DNA from 4 places in the Mesobacillus stamsii genome. Region 3 is predicted to be linked to each of the others. Evidence: predicted binding sites of a transcription regulator. Region 3 holds the regulator's gene; each other region holds the start of a gene.

What was found. Region 3 encodes LexA, which represses DNA repair genes until DNA is damaged. Its sites were predicted from a motif close to CGAACATATGTTCG; they were not measured.
Region 1: the regulator LexA is predicted to act here: its motif matches at 2,467-2,480, upstream of ruvA (Holliday junction branch migration protein RuvA).
Region 2: the regulator LexA is predicted to act here: its motif matches at 2,483-2,496, upstream of J2S25_RS09635 (Y-family DNA polymerase).
Region 4: the regulator LexA is predicted to act here: its motif matches at 3,508-3,521, upstream of uvrB (excinuclease ABC subunit UvrB).

Annotation. Positions count from the first base shown of each region.
Region 1 covers NZ_JAUSUN010000017.1:44,644-50,059, forward strand. The annotation lists gene queA (tRNA preQ1(34) S-adenosylmethionine ribosyltransferase-isomerase QueA) at 1-475, opposite strand, end outside; gene J2S25_RS13410 (DUF2905 domain-containing protein) at 516-722, opposite strand; gene ruvB (Holliday junction branch migration DNA helicase RuvB) at 719-1,720, opposite strand; gene ruvA (Holliday junction branch migration protein RuvA) at 1,780-2,388, opposite strand; gene J2S25_RS13425 (intercompartmental signaling factor BofC) at 2,535-3,083, opposite strand; gene J2S25_RS13430 (phosphotransferase) at 3,172-4,197, opposite strand; gene safA (SafA/ExsA family spore coat assembly protein) at 4,139-5,416, opposite strand, start outside.
Region 2 covers NZ_JAUSUN010000009.1:101,542-106,957, reverse strand. The annotation lists gene J2S25_RS09650 (iron-sulfur cluster biosynthesis family protein) at 53-391, opposite strand; gene J2S25_RS09645 (CDGSH iron-sulfur domain-containing protein) at 526-750, shown strand; gene J2S25_RS09640 (YolD-like family protein) at 800-1,138, opposite strand; gene J2S25_RS09635 (Y-family DNA polymerase) at 1,160-2,419, opposite strand; gene J2S25_RS09630 (SDR family NAD(P)-dependent oxidoreductase) at 2,626-3,417, opposite strand; gene J2S25_RS09625 (MBL fold metallo-hydrolase) at 3,428-4,393, opposite strand; gene proC (pyrroline-5-carboxylate reductase) at 4,913-5,416, shown strand, end outside.
Region 3 covers NZ_JAUSUN010000003.1:14,694-20,109, reverse strand. The annotation lists gene J2S25_RS02785 (ATP-dependent DNA helicase) at 1-1,290, shown strand, start outside; gene J2S25_RS02780 (hypothetical protein) at 1,340-1,540, opposite strand; gene lexA (transcriptional repressor LexA) at 1,708-2,331, opposite strand; gene yneA (cell division suppressor protein YneA) at 2,486-2,800, shown strand; gene J2S25_RS02765 (YneB family resolvase-like protein) at 2,829-3,476, shown strand; gene J2S25_RS02760 (DUF896 domain-containing protein) at 3,552-3,785, shown strand; gene tkt (transketolase) at 4,043-5,416, shown strand, end outside.
Region 4 covers NZ_JAUSUN010000007.1:91,439-96,854, forward strand. The annotation lists gene uvrA (excinuclease ABC subunit UvrA) at 1-1,391, opposite strand, end outside; gene uvrB (excinuclease ABC subunit UvrB) at 1,399-3,378, opposite strand; gene J2S25_RS07990 (CsbA family protein) at 3,593-3,820, opposite strand; gene J2S25_RS07995 (S8 family serine peptidase) at 3,963-5,416, opposite strand, start outside.

The sequences.
Region 1 (5,416 bases), on a different contig from region 3:
CAAGCTGTTCCTTTATATAAGGAGGGAGCGGCATCTCGCCCAGCTGTTCAAGAACTTCATAGAATATCCCTTCATATGAAAACTTCAGATCTCTGCCGCCATGGTCCTCTTCCCCGGTGCATACTGCTGTCAAAAGGCCATCCCCAAAAACAATTTTTGTGCCTTTCTTCACTCGCTTTGCCGGCTTGACAAGCGTTTCCCACTCATCACCTTCAAGTTGTTTTAGGAGCAGTACTTCAATTTTGGCTCCTGTGTCCGCTTTTATACCAAAAAGCCTGGCAGGAAGAACCTTTGTATCGTTCAGTACGAGGCAATCGCCTGGATGGAGGTAGTTTTTAATATTCTTGAAAATATCATGTTCCACGCTGCCCGATTCTTTATTCAAGACCATTAACCTGCTTTCCGCTCTTTGTTCCAGCGGTGTCTGGGCAATCAGTTCCTCCGGCAAATGAAAATCAAACAGATCTACTTTCATGTTGTCACCCTTACTAATTTCTTAATTTGGCCTTACATTCTCATCTAAACCTGCCGATAAAATAAAAGATCGCTGATAAGATGATGCTTGCGAGGATGGATGTCACAATCGGAAAATAAAACGTGGTATTTCCTTTTTTAATGACAATATCCCCTGGCAGTCTTCCTATATGGACAAATTGCATAACAAAGCCAATGATGAAGATGACTGCTCCGGCGATCATAACGAATTTCGCTGCTCCTGTCATCGTTCTGGCACCTCCATCTCAAAATGCCGGTATACTGCCTCCGTAACCATTCTTCCCCTAGGGGTCCTCTGCAAAAACCCGATCTGCAATAGATATGGCTCATACACATCTTCAATTGTTTGAGATTCTTCCCCAATCGTTGCAGAGATCGTCTCTATGCCAACAGGACCGCCCCGATATTTTTCAATAATCCCTTTGAGCAATTTATGATCGATATGATCCAGGCCCAAACGGTCGACTTGCATAAGCTCCAATGCTTCCCTGGCAATTGTTTCCTCTACCGCACCATTGCCCCGAACCTGGGCAAAATCACGTACACGTTTTAATAGACGATTAGCGATCCTTGGTGTTCCACGCGACCTTCTCGCAAGTTCCTGTGCCGCAAGCCAATCTATCTCTGTTTCCAAAAGTTCCGCAGTCCTGACGACAATATCAGTTAGCTGTGACTCATTATAGTACTCCAAACGACTCAAAACTCCAAACCTGTCTCTTAATGGGGCAGAAAGGGAGCCTGCACGGGTCGTCGCACCAACAAGCGTGAACGGAGGCAGATCAAGCCGGACAGAACGGGCACTCGGTCCTTTTCCAATGACAATATCAAGGCAAAAATCCTCCATTGCTGGATAGAGTACTTCTTCAATCGTCCTTGGCAGCCTGTGAATCTCATCAATGAACAAAACATCGCCAGGTTCCAAAGCCGTTAAAATAGCCGCTACATCACCAGGCCTTTCAATGGCCGGACCTGAAGTTGTCCTTAGATTGACACCCATTTCATTAGCGATGATCGCTGCCAGTGTCGTCTTTCCCAAGCCGGGCGGCCCATAGAGCAGAACGTGGTCAAGCGATTCCCGCCTGAGTTTGGCTGCTTCAATAAACACTGCAAGATTGGCTTTTACTTTATCCTGGCCAATATATTGTCTCAATGTCTGGGGTCGCAGGCTTTGCTCAAATGAAAGATCCTGCTCGCCCGCTCCACTGGAGATGATACGTTCTTCCATCCGTTTCTCACCTACTTTTATGCTGGATAATCAAAACTGCTAATTGATTGTCGCCTAATTTATTTTAACAGTTTTTGCAGTGCTTTCTTGATATATTGGTCTGTCGTCAATTGTTCCGCTCTTAATTCCGGAGAAATTCTGCGGATTTCCTTTTCTGAATAACCAAGTGCCTTTAATGCAAGCAATGCTTCCTCTAATTCATGAGACTCGGAAATAGCCGCAGCCACCTCTTCGGCATTAAATAGAGTAGGGAAAGAATCTGGCACAAGATCATGCAGTTTTCCTTTTAAATCAAGGATCATTTGTCTTGCAGTCTTCTTTCCTACTCCAGGAAATTTGATAAGGAAGTCTTCATCCTCCTTTTCAACCGCTTGGACTACCTGGCCGGGCTCTCCTGAAGCAAGGATGGCCAGCGCCCCCTTTGGACCAATTCCTGATACGTTCAATAGCCTGGTGAAGAGTGCCTTTTCCTCTCTCGTCTTGAACCCATAAAGAGAAATAAGATCTTCACGGACATAATGGTAAGTATAAATTTGAATTTCTTTTCCTGCTTCTTTGGTGAATACAAAGGGATTTGGCGTGAAAATTTGATAACCAATCCCCATATTTTCAATCACTATATATTCAGGACCGACAAAATCGACAGTGCCTTTCATAAATTCATACAATACGCTCGCTCCTCTGCTTTGCTGTACCTCATTTTACCACACTCCATTTAAAGGAATGAACTAAAATATGCAAATAGGCGAACATACGATCATTTTCTTTTAAAAAAACCACTAAAATGCAAATAAGAGCCAGTCCTCCCGGCTCTTTATTGTATGTCATTCACCGTATATGGTTTAAAAGTTTCTAATACCTCTTCATAGCATTGTTTGCTACGGATCGGGATTCCCTTTTTCAATTCATCTCGCTTGATGCTCTCGAGTTTGCCTAGATCGATTTGAAAGAAAGATTGAATGATTTTCGAGCCATTCGGCCTTCCGTTAAAAATTGTCAATATCCCATCATCTGACAGTCCAAAATATCCATTTGCCTTTAAAAGGGGGGAAATATCATCAACTTCCTGCCTAAACACTGCCTTCTTTGCTTCCATATCAACAAGCTGCCATTTTTCATATTTTGTCCAAAAGTCTTCTAACGACCAAATCGTCTCAACGACTTTTTCTTCACTGATTTCACCATCAAGATACACTCTCTGTAAAATGATTGTCACCTTAAGAGGTTCATTGTTTTCATGGACTGCTTCACCAGGCTTCTCAGCATGAACCTGCCCTGAGGAAAGTACTGGATCAGCTCCCGATAGACTGATAAGGAGCAATACAGCTGTGCTGAACGCTTTGATATAAATGATTGAAGCCACTGCCGTCCACCTCTCTTATTTGACAAATTCTTTTTCACTACTAGTATAGCCAATCAGATCTTAATTATCCGTTGCTGAAATCGCTAATTTATTTTGCTAGTTCTGATTGAACGTCAGCTAAAAATTTTTTCCTTTGTTGGAACTGGTTGATCGTCATGTCAACCAATGGGGAAAGTCTGATTGGGGGAATAGGATTTTGTTCTCTTACTAGCCGGTTCCATTCTCTTAAGATATCTGCTGGATACAATAGACCGTATAAAAACGATTCGTAACGAAGCCATTTTTTAAAATAAAAAATTTTTTTCAAGGAGTCGAAATTCCAATCCAGATAAGGCAGAATTCGGTTGGCGTACTGAAGCATATCATACGCTCTTGGTCCTATGCTGATCAAATCAAAATCAATTAAATAAAGCTTTCCCCCTTTTGCTCGAAGAAAATTATGATGCGCAACATCGCCATGAAGGATCGTTGGCTGCTCCTGTTCAAGCTCTGTTTTTAAAGCGGAAAAATGGCTTAAAGAAACCTCCGCCCAACCAAGGATTTCGTTGGTGACAGCGCTATTCACATAAAAATGGACAACTGGCAAATTTTTAGTGAATTCATCCTTTCGGTGCTGCCATTTTCTCGCCAAATCTGCTTTTGGAAGCATTCCTGTAAAGGATGGCACTAGCAATCCAGAATGATCATGGAATTTACTAAGAAGCGCGACTCCTTCGTCTCTTTCTGATTGTGTCCCATAGTCAAATCCCTTTTCCTGTTGTTTCAAGTATTCAATACAGCCATAATATAAACCCTGAAATGGAAGAATTGATTTCATCCTTAAAAATTTATAGGAAGAGTCAAAGCCGGCATGTCTCAAAGAGGAAGTAAATGCCTCCTGAATCTTTAATTTTCTTAATTCTTGATATCCTTTTAAAATGAATCGGGAATCTTGGGTGTCGACAAGATAGACATTTCCTCTCAATGGTTTGATGCTATGAATAGTTCCGTCCAACTCGCTGTTTAAATAAGAGAAGAGACGATTTAAAAAATAATCGTCTCCTCCTCTCCTGATGTTAATATTCATTGCTCTCTTCGTCATTAGACCTTGGCAATGGCATTCCGTATTCTCCACCCATCGCACCTGCTCCATATGGATCCATGAAACCAGGCCCCATGCCCATTTGGTTGCCGTAATGCGGCTGCATATGCATTCCAGGTCCGCCTGGATAGCCATAAGGCATCATTTGATGAGGATGCATTCCAGGTCCACCCGGATAGCCATAAGGCATCATTTGATGAGGGTGCATTCCAGGTCCACCCGGATAGCCATAAGGCATCATTTGATGAGGGTGCATTCCAGGTTCATACATGCCATAAGGGCTAGCCATTGTGCTGTCACAGCCACAATCACCCATTGCACCTTGAACTGCTTGCTTAGGCATCATAGGATTCTGCATCATTCCGCCAACCTGCGGCATCATTGGCATGTTCCCTGGCATCATTCCCCAGTTATTCGGCATTTGGTTTTCCATCATTCCTCCGACCTGCGGCATCTGAGGCATATTCCCTGGCATCATTCCTCCGCTATACGGCATTTGGTTTTCCATCATTCCGCCAACCTGCGGCATCTGAGGCATGTTCCCTGGCATCATTCCTCCGCTATACGGCATTTGGTTTTCCATCATTCCGCCAACCTGCGGCATCTGAGGCATATTCCCTGGCATCATTCCTCCGCTATACGGCATTTGGTTTTCCATCATTCCGCCGACCTGCGGCATCTGAGGCATGTTCCCTGGCATCATTCCTCCGCTATACGGCATTTGGTTTTCCATCATTCCTCCTGCTTGCGGCATCTGAGGCATCATCGGCATTTCTGATGATTCTTCCTCCATCATTCCCGCGACCTGTGGCATTTGATTTTCCATCATTCCTGCGTTTTGCGGCATCATCGGCATTTGCCCCGGCATCATTCCTCCTGCCTCTGGCATGGGTATCTGAGATGGCTGAGGGATGTAGCCAGGACCAGGCATTACAGGTGAAATCGGCACACCATAAAAAGTCGGTCCAGTCATTTGCGGTGCAGCATATTGAGGCATATTTTCCCCCATAACCGAATTCTGCATCATTGCAAATGAGGAGGATTCCATATCCTCTACCGGCAATGCCATGTTAGGCATCATACCTGGATACTGGGAAACTCCCTGCACCTGGGGATTGGGCATTTGGTGGGCTTCTGGATAACCATAAGCAGGACCCGACATAGAAGGTGCACCTGGATAATAATTATATGGGTAAGGAATCATTGGCTGTTGGTATCCTCCTTGAACGAATGGCATCATAGATGGTGATTC
Region 2 (5,416 bases), on a different contig from region 3:
CTTTACCCCTTTTCTCCTGGCGATCGATTTCTTTTCCTTCTGCATTCAATTATCATTTTTTGTAAACGTTTGTTTTATCATAAAAACTCATTCTTGGATTTAGATACTCATTCGGGCTTTTCAATTGGAAGCATCCGTTGGTCTTATGAAAGTCCAGCGTCATTTCCTCAGCAAAAAATACTTCCTTCGCTTTTTCGATATAAATGGAGATATTTCCTGTTTCTATTGAGTGCTCTTCCGCTTCTTTTTCCCTTTCAAACCAGAGAGCAGCCACACCATTCACTGCACAACCGCAGCCGTCTATATCGTATTTCAATTTCACATAACCTTGTTTGCCTGCGATTTGTTCACTCAGTTTATTTGATGCTGCTTCGGTGATTTTCAATTTCACGATTGCACTTCCTTTCCGAGATTTCATTTTACCATACAGATCCCTTTTTTACGTTCCCAGCTCTATGTGAAAATGTCTTGCAATTTTCCTATTTAACTTTTACTATCAAAGATAATTCTGACAACCTGAAAGGAGTGCTTTTTTTGTCAAAAGTTACAATTAAGGTCAATGATAATGGATCTTTACGGATTTCCGGCGATGTAGAGCTGCTGGATGGAGCCGGCAATAAGTATGAGACAAAGCCCGTGTTCTCGCTTTGCCGCTGTGGTATGAGCAAAAATATGCCGTTTTGCGACGCTTCCCATAAAGGGAAATTTGAGTCGTCCGTGCGCGCGCCGCAAGCGGAAGACACGGAATAATCCATTCTGGGGAATGATAGCCATTGTCCCTTTTTGTTGCGGACAATGGCTACCATTCGACTGCAAGCCTGACATCCGCAATTGCTGAGATTTCAATAAGATGAATTTCCTCAAACCGATCGATAATATGGAGTTTCTCCCCAAGCTCGTTCCAGTAATGGACTTTCCCGATCACCAATTCATACTTGCTGTGGCGGAAATAAGAAATGCTGACGAGCCTGTTGTACTCCATCGCCTCAAGGATTGTTTCATTCAATTGCTCAAGCTGCTGTTCATCCAGTTGTTTCTCTTTTTCGTATTGATCTTCCTGTGCCCAGTCACGGAGCATTTTTACATGTTCAGGAAGCATCATAGATGTCCACTTGATTCTTCCGCGGTCACGAATCAACTTTTCTCCTCCTTTAAAATATTAACCCTTATGCCCACCTACAAGTGCGGCCCGATGCCTTGCTGTTCCGGCTGCCGTATAGGAAACCGCCCTTAGGAGAGCCGTGGAACCGTAACGGCTACGAATTCGATCCATTGCATAGCCGAGTTCTTTCTTTTTCCATCCGTTCAACTCGAAAAGATCGAGTTGAAACTCACTGTCCGTAACGAGATTCCCAATCGAGATTGAAATGCTCCGCACCGTTTTTCCAGCGTAGTTCTCGGCGAAAAGATCAAGACAGACACGATACACGTCCATCGTAATATTGGTGGGCTCTCCTATCGTCCTTGACCGCTGGAAGCCGCCGCCAAATTCATCCTGGCTATAGCCGATCCCTAAGCTGATTGTTCGGCCTGCCTTCCCATGGCTTCTGGCTCTGCGTGCGACTTCTTCACACATTTCAAGGATGACATGGTTGACTTCTTCTCTTTCTTTGTAGTCCCGAAGCAGAATTTGGCTTTTTCCAAAGCTAATCTGCCCTTCCATAATTGGGGCACCGATATTGGAAAAATCAATTCCCCATGCATGCCAGTACATCTGGTTTCCCATAATGCCAAATTTCTTCTCGAGGACTTCAAGGTCATAACGGGCAAGCTGGCCGACTGTGAAAATCCCCATGCTGTTCAGCGTTTTTTCGACACGACGGCCAATTCCCCACATCTCTCTCAGCGGAGACACATTCCACAGCTTTGTCTGAACATCATTATATGTCCATTCGGCAATCCCTTTGCGCTTTGCCTCAAGGTCCAGGCACAGCTTCGACATCAGCATGTTCGGGCCAATCCCGACCGCGCACGGAAGCTGGAACTCGCGCTCGATATCATCTTTGATTTTTTTGGCGATCGAAGCAGCATCACCCCAAAGCTTAGAGACCCCATCCACTTTCAGGAAGCTTTCGTCCACACTGTAAGTATGAATTGCATCCTTTGGGACATAGCGATTAAATACACGGGAGATTTCAGTGGAGATTCGCAGGTATGTTGACATTTGCGGATCAACGACGACTATTCGCGGATCATCAGGAATTTCAAACTTTCGCGATCCAGTCTTGATGCCAAACTCCTTTTTCAAACGAGGGGAAGCTGCCAGGACGACACTTCCGGGACGATCGAGATTCCCGACGACAGCCAGGTAACATTCAAGAGGATCAAGGCCGAGCATCACGGCGGAACAGCTGGCATAGAAGCTCTTGATATCCACACATAAAATTTTGTTTTGCGGCATTTCGCTGTAATCTACCATGTCTTCCCTCCCCTTTGCAGAAAAAGAACATTTGTTCCGTATCATTCTACCCATTATATTAAGCGAATATGCGTTCGATTTCAATGGAAATTTTCCGGGTGACTGACTTAATTAAGGAGAAACTAGGGAATAATACCAAGACTGGAGTGTGCGAAAGCCTGTGTTCCTAGTTAAAAAACCGCCAAAATGGATGGCGGTCTGGAAGTTTATTTTTTATTGAAGAAGTTTTTGCCAAATAATTCAAAAGTCCGGGGGAACAAGGTGTAAAATATACTGCCTGCGCTCATCCAGCGCGGCAGATTGATTTCCCTTGTCTTAGTCATCATCCGGTCGACTACCTGCTTTGCGACATATTCCGGCTTCAGCATGAATCGTTTGACACTTTTCACATACGTTCCCTGCTTATCCGCAATAGTAAAGAAGTTGGTTGCAATCGGTCCCGGATTAACAGAAGTGACAAAAATATGGTCATCAGCAACCTCCATGCGAAGACTGTTCGTGTAGCCAAGCACCGCATGCTTTGTTGCCGAGTAAACACTTGATTTCGGCGTAGCAATTTTGCCTGCCTGGGAAGCGATGTTGATGATATGTCCGCTGCCACGCTGTTTCATGCCCGGAAGAACCATTGATGTACAGGCAATCAAGCCAATAACATTGACATCGAACATCGACTTAATTTCCTCCGTTTTCACTTCATGGGCAAAATCAAAAATGCCGAATCCAGCATTATTGACCAATATATCGGCATAGCGAATGTCCGAAAGCACCTCAAAAAAAACTTTCTTGACTGCTTCTGGGTCTGAAACATCCAGCTGCCGTGCATGGATATTGATGGCGTACTTCGATTGCAATTCTTTTTTTAATATTTCCAGCTTGTCAATACTCCGGGCCAAAAGGACAAGGTTCGCTCCGCGCGCAGCGCAAAGTCTGGCAATCTCAGCCCCTATTCCTCCCGACGCACCGGTAATGATAATGTTTTTTCCTTTTAAAGATGGCATCAGTTTCACCTCATTTTGCTGTATAAACGAAGAAATCCCCTTCTTCTCTGACTGAAATCGCGTCCAAGGATTGTAAATAATCAAGCTGTCCGACGGTTTCCGAAATCGTCAGGTTCAGTTCACGTTCATATACCGTCGGGAAAAGCAATTTGCAGATCTCAAAAACGGTGAGTTCCCTGCCTTCGAGCATTCCTCTGACTTGCATGGCACGGTCATGCTGGCGGGCGAGCCTCTTGTCAATCAGACGATGCAATTCCATGATCTCCGTTCCATGGCCTGTGTATACCAGCCCTACCCGGTACTGCTGCAGTTTTTTTAAGGTTGTATTATATTGAACCAGAGATCTCGGCCTTTCCAGTTCTCCTGGCAGCGGTGGTTCAAGCAATGGATTGGGCGAGATTCCAGCAAGGATCGTATCCCCTGCGATCATTGTGCCATCTTTTTCACGCAAAAGCACGATATGACTCTGAGCATGGCCCGGTGTTTCAATCACCTTCCATCCTGGCAGCGCCGGCGGGACGTCATTTTCTAAAATAGTCCCTGTTAATGAGCGATTGCATGAAAATACTAATGCCTTTTTCATTCCTTTCATTGAAGGAACAAAATATTGCTCTGGTATGGCTGACTGCATAAAAATTTTTTCGTAGAATTCCTTATGTTCCTTCTCGAAATCCGAAGTTCTGTTGATCCATCTTTCATTCAGGTGATGACCATATACTTCAAGGTCGGGTGAAAGGTAGTCCAGCATCCCAACATGATCCGGATGATCATGAGTCAGGATCACCTGCTCCACATCCTCCGGCTTCAATCTTAAATCGGACAGTTGAGATTGGAACGACTCCCAGGACTCTTTCGTTTTTGTACCCGCGTCCACAAGTGTCAACCTGTCCCCTTTTATTAAATAGGCATTCACATCACCAACCGAAAAAGGCGTTGGCAAAGTCAATTTAGCAATTCCATCTTTCCATTCAACCATAATCTCTATACACCCCAAAAACATTATTTTTCTATAAGGTAAAGTAATGAATTGTTTAAAAAAGCACTTATCTTTATTGATTCTAGTATTTTCCCAATATAAAGTTAAGTTTACCTGTAAAGTGGAGAAATGTCATTAATTCCACCTCTCATTTTCAGAAAAAACTAAAAACTAATTTTTTTCGCTTGACATAAGGGTAGTCTTTCTTGCATAATTACTATTAAAATTTCGTATTTAATTAAAAGCAATTGAGCAAGACGAGTAGACAGGAATGGTGTTAGAGAGTGGAGCCCACCGGCTGTAAGGCTCCGCGGCCCTCTTCCTGTTGAAGCCTACCTTGCGAGCTGCCAGGAAAACCTGGACGTATTCCGGCGTTAACGGCTATTGAGCTGCACTTCTTCGGCAAATGCCAAAGAAGTGAATGAAGGTGGTACCACGGAAGCATGGCCTTTCGTCCTTTTACGGATGAAGGCCTTTTTGTATTTATCTAAAAAAACGAAAACTATGGAGGCGAATCTGATGAAGAAGCTTGTTTTTGTAGGAGCAGGATCGATGGCAGAAGCAATGATTTCCGGGATAGGAGCAAGCGGGCTTCTTCCGGCAGAACAAATATGGGTCACAAATAAACAGGATACAGACAGATTGAAAACATTGGAACAGAAATATGGAATACAGGCAACATATGATTGCGACATCCTTTTTAAGGATGTAGATGCCGTCGTCCTGGCGATGAAGCCAAAGGACGCCTCCATCGCGATGGAGGAAATCAAACACTACTTGACAGAAGGAATGCTGGTTATCTCCGTCCTCGCTGGCGTATCGATTAATGCCATTGAAATAGCAGCGGAAAAATCCCTTGCCGTGGTCAGGGCAATGCCGAACACCTCGGCTGCGGTTGGGAAATCGGCAACTGCTATAGCCGTGAATTCCCATGTAAGTAAGTCCCAAAAGACGCTGGTACAAGAACTTTTTAACACAGTTGGCCAGACGACAATCGTGGAGGAAGATCAACTCGATGCCGTC
Region 3 (5,416 bases):
CGGGATTACTATCGACATGCCGGGGATTTGATTATCTGTTCCCATGATTTTTATATGGAGCATGTTTGGACAAAAGATTCGCGGAAACGAGAAGGGCAGATGCCCCTGCTGCCCGAAGCAAGCACTGTCATTTTTGATGAAGGCCATCTGCTTGAATTTGCGGCACAAAAAGGGTTGACTTACAGATTTAATTCACATACTCTGGCGACGGTGTTAACAGGATATATGCATCAGGATGTCAGAGAGGAATCTCTTTATTTAATTGAAGATATAATAGAACTTCATGATTCATGGTTCGATCTTCTAGTCGAAAACGCCACTGCAGTGGAAGGTTCAAACAGAAAAGAAGTAGCGATGCACCCATCTATCAGGAAAACGGCTGAGACACTGGAGAAGAAGGTCAGCGAATTAATGGACCAGCTCGTTTTTGATGCGGAAATGTTCCTGATTGATGAATATCATTTGAAGATCATGGAGGAATATCTTGAGTTTTTTGCTTATGGATTATCCATATTCTTGAAGAATGAAGAAGGTATCTTCTGGCTTGAGGAAAATGAAGTCCAATCTTCTCTTGTCATTATGCCTCGACTGGTGGAGGACATTTTGAAAAAGGAAGTTTTCTCACAGAACATCCCGTTTGTGTTTTCATCAGCAACTTTATCGCAAGCTGGGAATTTCCACTATATAGCGAAAAGTCTTGGAATTGAAAAATATTCCTCCTTCACTGTCGCGTCCCCATTTGATTACGCAGAGCAGATGGATGTGAAAATTCATGTTCAAGATGATGAATGCATTAAATGGATAAAGATAGGGGAAGACCTGCGAACAACCAATGGAAGCACCCTTGTATTGTTTTCTTCCATACAAGAAATGGAGCGTTTTAGAATCTGGTCGAATGATCAAAAATGGGATTTTGCCATTCTGTTCGAAGGAGACCGAGAGATTAGTGAAACGGTTAAAGACTTCCAGAATGTTACTAGTACGGTGCTTTGCTCATACAGTTTATGGGAGGGTCTAGACGTCCCTGGAGAACCTCTTATTCAAGTGATCGTTGCCTCCTTGCCGTTCCCACCTCATGACCCCGTCTTCCAAGCAAAACGAAAGCAAGCAGAAAATCCTGCAGCAGAAATTGACATACCATATATGCTGCTTCGATTAAGACAGGGAATTGGCCGTTTGATTAGGAACAGCCAGGATTATGGCACGGTTCATTTGTGGCTTACGAAAGCGCAAGAAGAAAAATTCATGGGAGAGATAAGAGAAGTGCTTCCTGCTGCAAATATTCATTAATCAGGGAAAATCCCGACAGGCTTAGGCTTGTCGGGATTTTTTGATACAATTAGTTTCTGCACTTGCACTTTTTATAGCCGCAACCACATTCAGAATTTTCATCTTGAGCATCGGCAACCAAATCATTGATGATGCAACGTCGAACTGCTCTGCAAAGGTCCTCAAAATCAATCGTTGCTTTTACTTGATTGTTGTTGTGGTTAGGATAATAAACCCCTGCAACGTCATTGCCATTTCGTTTGTATCCCATCTATGACTCAACTCCTTCCCTTCTAAAAATGCTTACACCTCATCTTATTCGGAAAGGGACAAGTTGGTAGTAATTCTACCTATTTCGTACGAAAATGTGCACTTCTCATAGTCTTTCACATAAAAAAGAATAATAGAACGAAAAAAGCAAGCGGTGTCCGCTTGCTTTTAGTGCATATGACGATATACACCGATCACCTTACCGAGAATGGATACATTTCGAAGGATAATTGGATCCATCGATGAGTTTTCCGGCTGAAGTCGGAAATGGTCTTTCTCCTTAAAAAAACGTTTTACCGTCGCTTCATCCTCCTCTGTCATGGCAACAACAATGTCACCATTATTGGCAGTTTTTTGCTGCTTGACGATAACATAATCTCCGTCGAGGATCCCAGCTTCAATCATACTGTCCCCCATAACTTCCAGCATAAAAACCTGTTCATCATGCGGAACCAGGCGATCTGGAAGTGGGAAGTATTCTTCAACATTTTCAATTGCAGTTATCGGCACACCAGCAGTAACTTTCCCAACCACGGGAACATTTACGACATTGTATTTAGGAATTCGCGTTTCTTCGTCCAGCTCAAGAATTTCTATCGCACGCGGTTTTGTGGGGTCACGTCTGATCAGCCCTTTGCTTTCAAGCCTTGCCAGGTGGCCATGTACGGTTGAACTAGAGGCCAGTCCAACTGCTTCGCCAATTTCGCGAACGGATGGCGGATACCCTTTTTTCTTGACTTCAGCTTTTATGAATTCAAATATATCTTGTTGCCTCTTAGATAACTTTGTCATATTCACGCACCTCGTATATTTTCTTGTCCTTATTATACCATGTCCGGTCAGTAGATACAAACATAAGTTCGAATTTTTCTGTTGACATGAAACGGATGTTCGCATTATAATAAATTCAAATAAGCGAACGTATATTCGATAAGGGGTGTCAAAGATGAAAAAAATTTGGGATGGCTATTCATACACTTTTATTCTGATTGCTGTCAGTCTGATTTTTTCACTTGTAGCAAAAGCACATTTCAATAACAGTGAACAATACATAACTGTTACTATAGAAGAAGGGCAATCCTTATGGGAGATCGCTGAAACTTATGCAGCTGAGCATCATTTATCTGAAAATGAATTCGTGAGCTGGGTGGAAAAGGAAAATGGAATTATCGGTGAGAGGATTTTTCCGGGAGATGAGCTTGTTATTCCTGTGACGGCTGAATTTGGACAACCAACTCAAATCGCTGGCGCGGAAAGATAACTTAGACGTAGAATAAGGTGATGACAACATGAAAGCGATTATTTATTGCCGCGTAAGTACAACTAAGGAAACACAGGAAACATCGCTTGCCAGGCAAGAGGAGGAATTGTGCCATCTTGCGGATGAATATGGGTTTGAAGTAGTGAACATAATTAAAGAACAGGCAAGCGGTTATGACCTTGAAAGAGATGGCATACTGGAGCTGTTAGAATTGATAAAAGACAAAGCGATCGGTACGCTGTTGATTCAGGATGAAACCAGACTTGGCAGAGGGAATGCAAAAGTCGCAATCCTTCATTGCATCCTTAAGGAGAATGTAAAGCTATATAGCATCTCACACAATGGGGAGCTTCAACTATCTGAATCCGATTCTATGGTACTCCAGATTGTCAGCATGGTAGAAGAGTACCAGAGGAAAATCCATAATATTAAGATTAAACGCGGAATGAAACGAGCGGTGGAGCACGGTTACCAGCCGCAGCAGAATCTCAAAAATCAGGGTGTGCATTCCGGCAGAGACAGGAAGGACATGCCGGTAGGGGAAATCGTAAGGCTGCGAAATAATGGCCTAACATTTTCAGAAATCGCCGCTACCCTTAAAGGATTTGGCTATAATGTATCCAAAGCAACCGTGAATAGAAGATATCTGGAGTATATAGAGTCGGAGGAAGAGTAAAGCTCCTTTCTTGTAATACATTATGCTTTTTAGTAAGATGACAGTTGATATAATTTTTTACAAAGGAGCTTTACTATGCTATCAAGTGATAAGATTGCTAGGATCAATGAACTGGCAAGGAAAGCAAAATCATCCATGTTGACTGAAGAAGAAGCAAAGGAGCAAACTAAGCTTCGTGCCGAATACCTCCAGTCATTTCGTTCTTCGATGCTTAATACCCTAAAGGGAGTTACCATTGTTGACCCAGAGGGCAATGATGTAACACCTGAAAAATTAAAAGAAGAAAAAATGAAGAGTAAACTTCATTGATATATTCAATTTGGGATACAGAAGAGGATGTATCCCTTTTTGATTTCGACAGCATCGTAGAAAACACTAACAGCAGAAATAGGTTAAATGAAAGACCCTTCCGCCTTCATCGTTTGGTTACATAAGGGTAGCGAGTATGAGACAAAATAAATAATGATACAGCCTTTCCATCTCTCTCAGGCATAATTTGTTGTATAATATTTTCTCGCGCTATAATATTAAGGGTGTAGTTAGTACTTATAGAAAGGATGTATTTAATGTTTAAAGAAATTGATATGCTTTCCATTGATTCCGTTCGTACATTATCTATTGATGCGATTGAAAAGGCAAATTCTGGTCACCCTGGCATGCCGATGGGTGCAGCTCCAATGGCTTATACATTGTGGACACGTTACATGAACATCAATCCTAAAAATCCCCAATGGTTCAATCGCGACCGTTTCGTCCTGTCTGCTGGACATGGATCCATGTTGTTATACAGCTTGCTGCATCTTTCAGGATACGATTTATCCATGGAAGATATTAAGCAATTCCGTCAATGGGGAAGTAAGACCCCTGGACACCCTGAGTTTGGACACACTGCTGGTGTGGATGCAACTACTGGGCCGCTTGGTCAGGGGATTGCCATGGCAGTTGGTATGGCAATGGCAGAGCGTCATCTTTCAGCAGTTTACAACAAGGATAACTATAACATCGTTGACCACTATACATATAGCATTTGTGGCGATGGCGATTTAATGGAAGGCGTTTCAGCTGAAGCCGCTTCTCTAGCAGCACACCTTAAATTAGGGAAAATGGTTGTCCTTTACGATTCAAACGATATTTCACTGGATGGGGACCTTAATAAGTCATTCTCCGAGAGCGTGGAAGGCCGTTTCAAGTCGTACGGATGGCAGTACATCCGTGTTGAAGACGGCAATAACCTGGAAGAAATCTCGAGAGCAATTGAGGAAGCAAAAACAGATGCAGACCGCCCGACTATGATCGAAGTCAAGACAATCATCGGATATGGTTCTCCTAATTTATCTGGTAAATCAGATGTTCACGGTGCTCCACTTGGTGCGAATGAATCGAAACTAACAAAAGAAGCTTATAAATGGACCTTTGAAGATGATTTCTATGTTCCAAATGAAGTTTATGAGCATTTCAAACAGCAAATTGCTGAAAAAGGGGAACGAACAGAACAGGCATGGAATGAAATGTTCTTACAATATAAGAGTGACTATCCTGAACTGGGTTCCCAGTTTGAAAAAGCATTGAAGGGTGAACTAGTGGAAGGATGGGATAAGGATATCCCTGTTTACGAAGAAGGAAAGAGCCTTGCGAGCCGCGCATCATCCGGTGAAACACTAAATAAAATCGCTAAAAACCTGCCTTATTTAATCGGTGGATCAGCTGATCTTGCTGGTTCAAACAAGACAATGATCAAAGGATCAGGTGACTTCTTCCCAGGTTCATTCGAGGGCCGGAACATCTGGTTTGGTGTACGTGAATTCGCAATGGGCGCAGCCATGAACGGTATGGCACTTCATGGCGGTTTAAGAATTTTTGGTGGCACTTTCTTTGTGTTCTCTGATTACTTAAAGCCTGCAATCAGACTTGCTGCATTAATGGGCTTGCCTGTGACCTAT
Region 4 (5,416 bases), on a different contig from region 3:
GTAATTTCACGAAAAATCATGTTGGCAATTTTCATTTCTTTTTCGGAAAGTTCAAGGCTCTGGAAAAATTGAAGTGCCTCCTCCACCGATAAAGCTGTCACTTCTCCAATATGGTGGCCGTCAACCAGGACAGCTAACGTTTCCCGTTTCAGTCTGAATCCTTTGCATGTCGGGCAGGCATGCTCGCCCATATACTTCTCCATCTGTTCGCGGATATAGTCCGAGCTTGTTTCCTTATAACGACGTTCGACATTCTTCAACACGCCCTCAAAAATAAGATAATTTTCCCGGACTTGTCCCCAATCATTTTCATACCGAAAATAAATCCGGTCTTTGTCTGACCCATACAGAATTTTTTCCAATTGATTGTCGGGCAGATCTTTGACCGGAATATTCATGTCAATTCCATAGTGAGTGCAGACCGCCTCTAACAGCTGCGGATAGTATTGCGAACTGGTTGGCTCCCACGGGGCGATCGCATGCTGCTTCAATGTCAATTCCTTGTTTGGGATCACCATGTCGACATCCACCTCGAGCTTTGCGCCAAGCCCATCGCATTCTGGGCAGGCGCCAAACGGGCTGTTGAATGAGAACATTCGCGGCTCCAGCTCGCCGATGGAAAAACCGCAGATTGGACAGGCATGGTTTTCGCTGAACATCAATTCTTCCTTGCCGATTACGTCAATCAGCACATTGCCTTCGCCCAGCCTGAGCGCCGATTCAAGGGAGTCCGCCAAACGTGCAGCAATCCCTTCCTTGACAACAATCCGGTCGATGACGACTTCAATGGAATGTTTCTTGTTTTTTTCCAGCTCGATTTCGTCATCTAGATCAAGCATGTCTCCGTCCACGCGGACACGGACAAAGCCCTGCTTTTTTACATCCTCCAACACTTTCGCATGGGTACCCTTTCGGCCAGACACGATTGGTGCCAGGATTTGCAGCTTCGTTCTTTCCGGGTATTCCAGCACCCGGTCGACCATCTGTTCAATCGTTTGGGATGTAATTTCTATCTTGTGAATCGGGCAAGTTGGTCTTCCCACCCGTGCGAATAACAGTCGTAAATAATCATATATTTCCGTCACCGTTCCCACGGTGGAACGCGGGTTTCGGCTTGTTGTTTTCTGATCGATTGAGATGGCCGGAGACAATCCTTCAATTGAATCGACATCCGGCTTATCCATCTGACCGAGGAACTGACGGGCGTACGCAGATAAGGACTCCACATAACGGCGCTGTCCTTCCGCGTAAATCGTGTCGAACGCCAGCGATGACTTCCCTGAACCGGAAAGTCCTGTCAAGACAACAAGCTTGTCTCTCGGAATGGTGACATCGATATTTTTCAAATTATGGGCTCTGGCGCCTTTGACAATCAGTTTATCCATTGCCATATTATCGTCATCCTTCCGCTTTCAACTCAAGAATGAGGTCACGCAGCTCTGCCGCCCGTTCGAAATTGAGCGCTTTTGCTGCGTCCTTCATTTCTTTTTCCATATTTAAAATCACTTTCTCACGATCTTTCTTTGTCAGCTTCTTCAGTCCTTCGGCCGGGCTGTAAACTTCCATGTCCTCGGCAGCAATCGTCGCACGAATCACGTCGCGGATGCTTTTCTGGATCGTTTGCGGTGTGATGCCGTGCTTTTTGTTGTATTCCTCCTGAATTTCGCGGCGGCGCTTTGTAACACTTATCGCCTTAGTCATCGAATCGGTCATCTTGTCGGCATACATGATAACATGGCCATTTGCATTCCGCGCCGCTCGTCCCATCGTCTGGATGAGCGATCTTTCGGACCGGAGAAAGCCTTCCTTATCGGCATCGAGAATCGCCACGAGCGAAACCTCTGGAATATCCAATCCTTCCCTTAAAAGATTGATCCCGATGAGGACATCGTATTTTCCGAGCCGCAGTTCACGGATGATTTCAATCCGCTCGAGCGTTTTGATCTCTGAGTGCAAGTACTGGACCTTGATGCCGATTTCCTTTAAGTAATCGGTCAGGTCCTCGGACATTTTCTTCGTCAAAGTCGTCACCAGTACGCGTTCATTCCGCTTTGCCCGCTCCTGAATTTCACCGATCAGGTCATCGATCTGGCCCTCAATCGGCCTAACATCAATTGTCGGGTCGAGCAATCCAGTTGGACGGATGATTTGCTGGACCATTTCTGGTGTATGTTCCAATTCATATGGACCCGGTGTCGCCGAAACGAACACTGCCTGTTTGACATGTTTTTCAAATTCAGCAAAAGTCAGCGGACGGTTGTCCATGGCAGACGGCAGTCGGAAGCCATGGTCAACCAGCACTTGCTTACGCGCCTGGTCCCCATTGAACATTCCCCTTACTTGTGGCAAGGTAACATGCGACTCATCGACAACAAGTAAAAAGTCTTCAGGAAAATAATCGAGCAATGTATAGGGAGTCGCACCTGCCGGCCTTAAGGTCAGATGGCGCGAGTAATTTTCAATTCCGGAGCAGAAGCCCATCTCGCGCATCATCTCAAGATCATACCTTGTCCGCTGTTCCAGTCTTTGGGCTTCCAGCAATTTTTCCTCGGACCGGAGCACTTCCAGTCGTTCTTCCAGTTCTTTTTCAATGTTTTCAATGGCAATTTTCATTTTCTCTTCGCGGGTAACGAAGTGGGATGCCGGAAAAATCGCCACATGATCCCGTTCACCGATGATCTCGCCAGTAAGGGCATCCACCTCGCGGATCCGGTCAATCTCATCGCCGAAAAATTCAATTCTCATGCAATGCTCATCGCGCGAGGCTGGGAAAATCTCGACGACATCTCCGCGCACACGAAACGTCCCGCGCTTGAAGTCAATATCATTCCGTCCATACTGGATATCGACGAGTTTGTGAAGCAGTTTATTCCTTTCGATCTCCATGCCGGTCCGCAGAGACACGACCATGTCACGGTATTCATCTGGATTACCAAGACCGTATATGCAGGATACGCTGGCAATAATGATGACATCCTTGCGCTCAAACAACGACGATGTAGCCGAGTGACGAAGCTTGTCAATCTCATCATTGATGCTTGCATCTTTTTCAATGAAGGTATCTGTCTGCGGCACGTATGCTTCCGGCTGATAATAATCATAGTAACTGACGAAATACTCCACCGCGTTGTTCGGAAAAAATTCCTTAAACTCGCTGTAGAGCTGGCCAGCAAGCGTTTTATTGTGGGCGATGACAAGCGTCGGCTTGTTCACTTCCTGGATCACATTCGAAATCGTAAATGTTTTCCCTGTTCCCGTCGCACCAAGAAGCGTCTGATGCTTCTTGTTCGCGCGTATCCCTTTCACTAGCTCTATTATTGCCGCAGGCTGGTCTCCCTGCGGGGAATACTTCGAGACTAATTCAAATTGGTCCTTCACAGAAAAGCCTCCTGTACTGTAATTCTTTCTTAATAAAATAAGAACCTTCTTATATATAATCCATACACAGTTGTCAAAAAGTCATATCCTCATTCTACCACAAAGTAGGCAGAACAAACCACTAAAAAGCGAACAAGCATTCGAATTTTTGCTTTTTCATCATGATGCTGTAACAGCAAAAACCTGTCGAATAAAAATCGACAGGTTTATTCAGCTATTTCTTGTTCCGCCTTCTCATCTGACTAGCCAGAAAAAAGCCAACGGTCAGCGAGAAAGCGTCCACGACAATGAGCAGGAAGGAGTCCGTATAGCCTTTATAAACCGAAGCCGCAATCAATGCGACCGTCAATACAAGGGCAAGCACATGGTTATAGGCAACCCGCGCAAAAAACACGACCATGAAACCAGGCAGGAACAGTGCGGATAAATATTTCAGCAACACTGGAAAAACACCTCATTCAGAGTGAACTTTTTTCTAGCAGACTTTATCTATGTACAAAATATAGCTTTTTTAGCAGTAGGTTACAAGAATTTATCCATTAAAAAAGAGAACAGGCCAATTTCTGCCTGTTCTCCTTAGTGGGTCACTTTAGGAATGCATGATAGTAGCGGGTCATCGCCACTGCGAAATCACCGCGCGTATTTTTGGCTGTTGGCCTGAAACTTGCTGTGACTGTTGGTTCTAAATCATATGGTCCCTGTGTGACAGCGAAGCTCGCATTAAGAATATTCAGGTCCAGCGCGATTTGAACATAACCTTTCAGCTGTTCGGGCACTTCTGCTCCATCTGAAATGGCAATTCTTTCGTCCTTGTACTGGACAGTCAGCTGACCAGAGAAGTCTTCTGCTTGTTCTTGCATGCCCAATGCCTGAACGAGTGAGTACGCCAACTCAGCACGTGTCACTCCATCCTTAGGGGCAAATTTCCCATTTCCCTTCGGAAGGATGACCCCATTTTGGATTTGCTGCTTGTCACGAAACGAAGCACCCTTTGCTGCGACTGCTTCTGCAAATGGAAGAGTGGATTCCGAAACATCTGAGAAACTTGGTGCTGCTGGGAGAGATTGCTTGATTTCAGCGCCCATCACCAAGTATTTTGCCAGCTCTGCTCTCGTTAAAAATGCATCTGGTTTGAAGGCACCATTGGAGAAGCCGTCCAATAACCGTTCGTTCACTCCCATTTTTATCGCTTCTGCTGCTGGATGTCCGGCAATATCATTTAATCCAGAGAAGCCGCTAACTTTCGTGAACGCCATTTCTCCTTTTACCGTTTCAGGCAGTGCGACGCCAAGTGGGTTGGCATCCACACCACGAAGTCCGCGGATTTCAGCCTTCCATGCACCAGGTTCCGGCGATGTGACCGAAACTGTCCGATCATAATAGAGCGGGAACAGCAAACTTACACCAGAACTGTATTCCGTTCCATCCGGGGCGATCAGCACTAGATTAATAGTGTTGCCCGTCTGCTCCATCAAACCTGCCCCGTCTACTTTGGCGACAAGGCTGGATATACCTGCTTCCACTGTGAATTCATATTGGTTATCCGAAACAAAGGTGAGCGGATTATAATCAACCGAAAATTCCTTCCGCTCTGTTTCGGCGTCCACATTGCTGTAGAATGTCTGGGTTGAGTTAAGGGTTGATCCATAAGCCGTTCCATTGAATGCATGATCAATGGCTGTATAGGCATTCACATAGCCTGCGCCAGCTTCCCAAGTTTCATAGCCTGGCATATTCGTAGCGGTCTGTTCAAGAATCAATTTGATTTCATCCGGCGACAATAGCGGATTGGCTTCGAGCATCAAGGCGACAATTCCGGCAACATGAGGAGTTGCCATCGATGTGCCGCTCATAGTTGTGTAATAAGGCAGGTACCCTGTTTCGATTGTTTGCACATCCTGGTCGACTGCCAGCGAGGATACGGGAGCGAGGACGCGGGTCGAAACGATATCCACCCCTGGAGCGGTCACAGTCGGTTCATCCTTCCATGTCCAATCCTTGCCGTCGATTGTAAAAGTACCGCCGACACCCTTCGTGC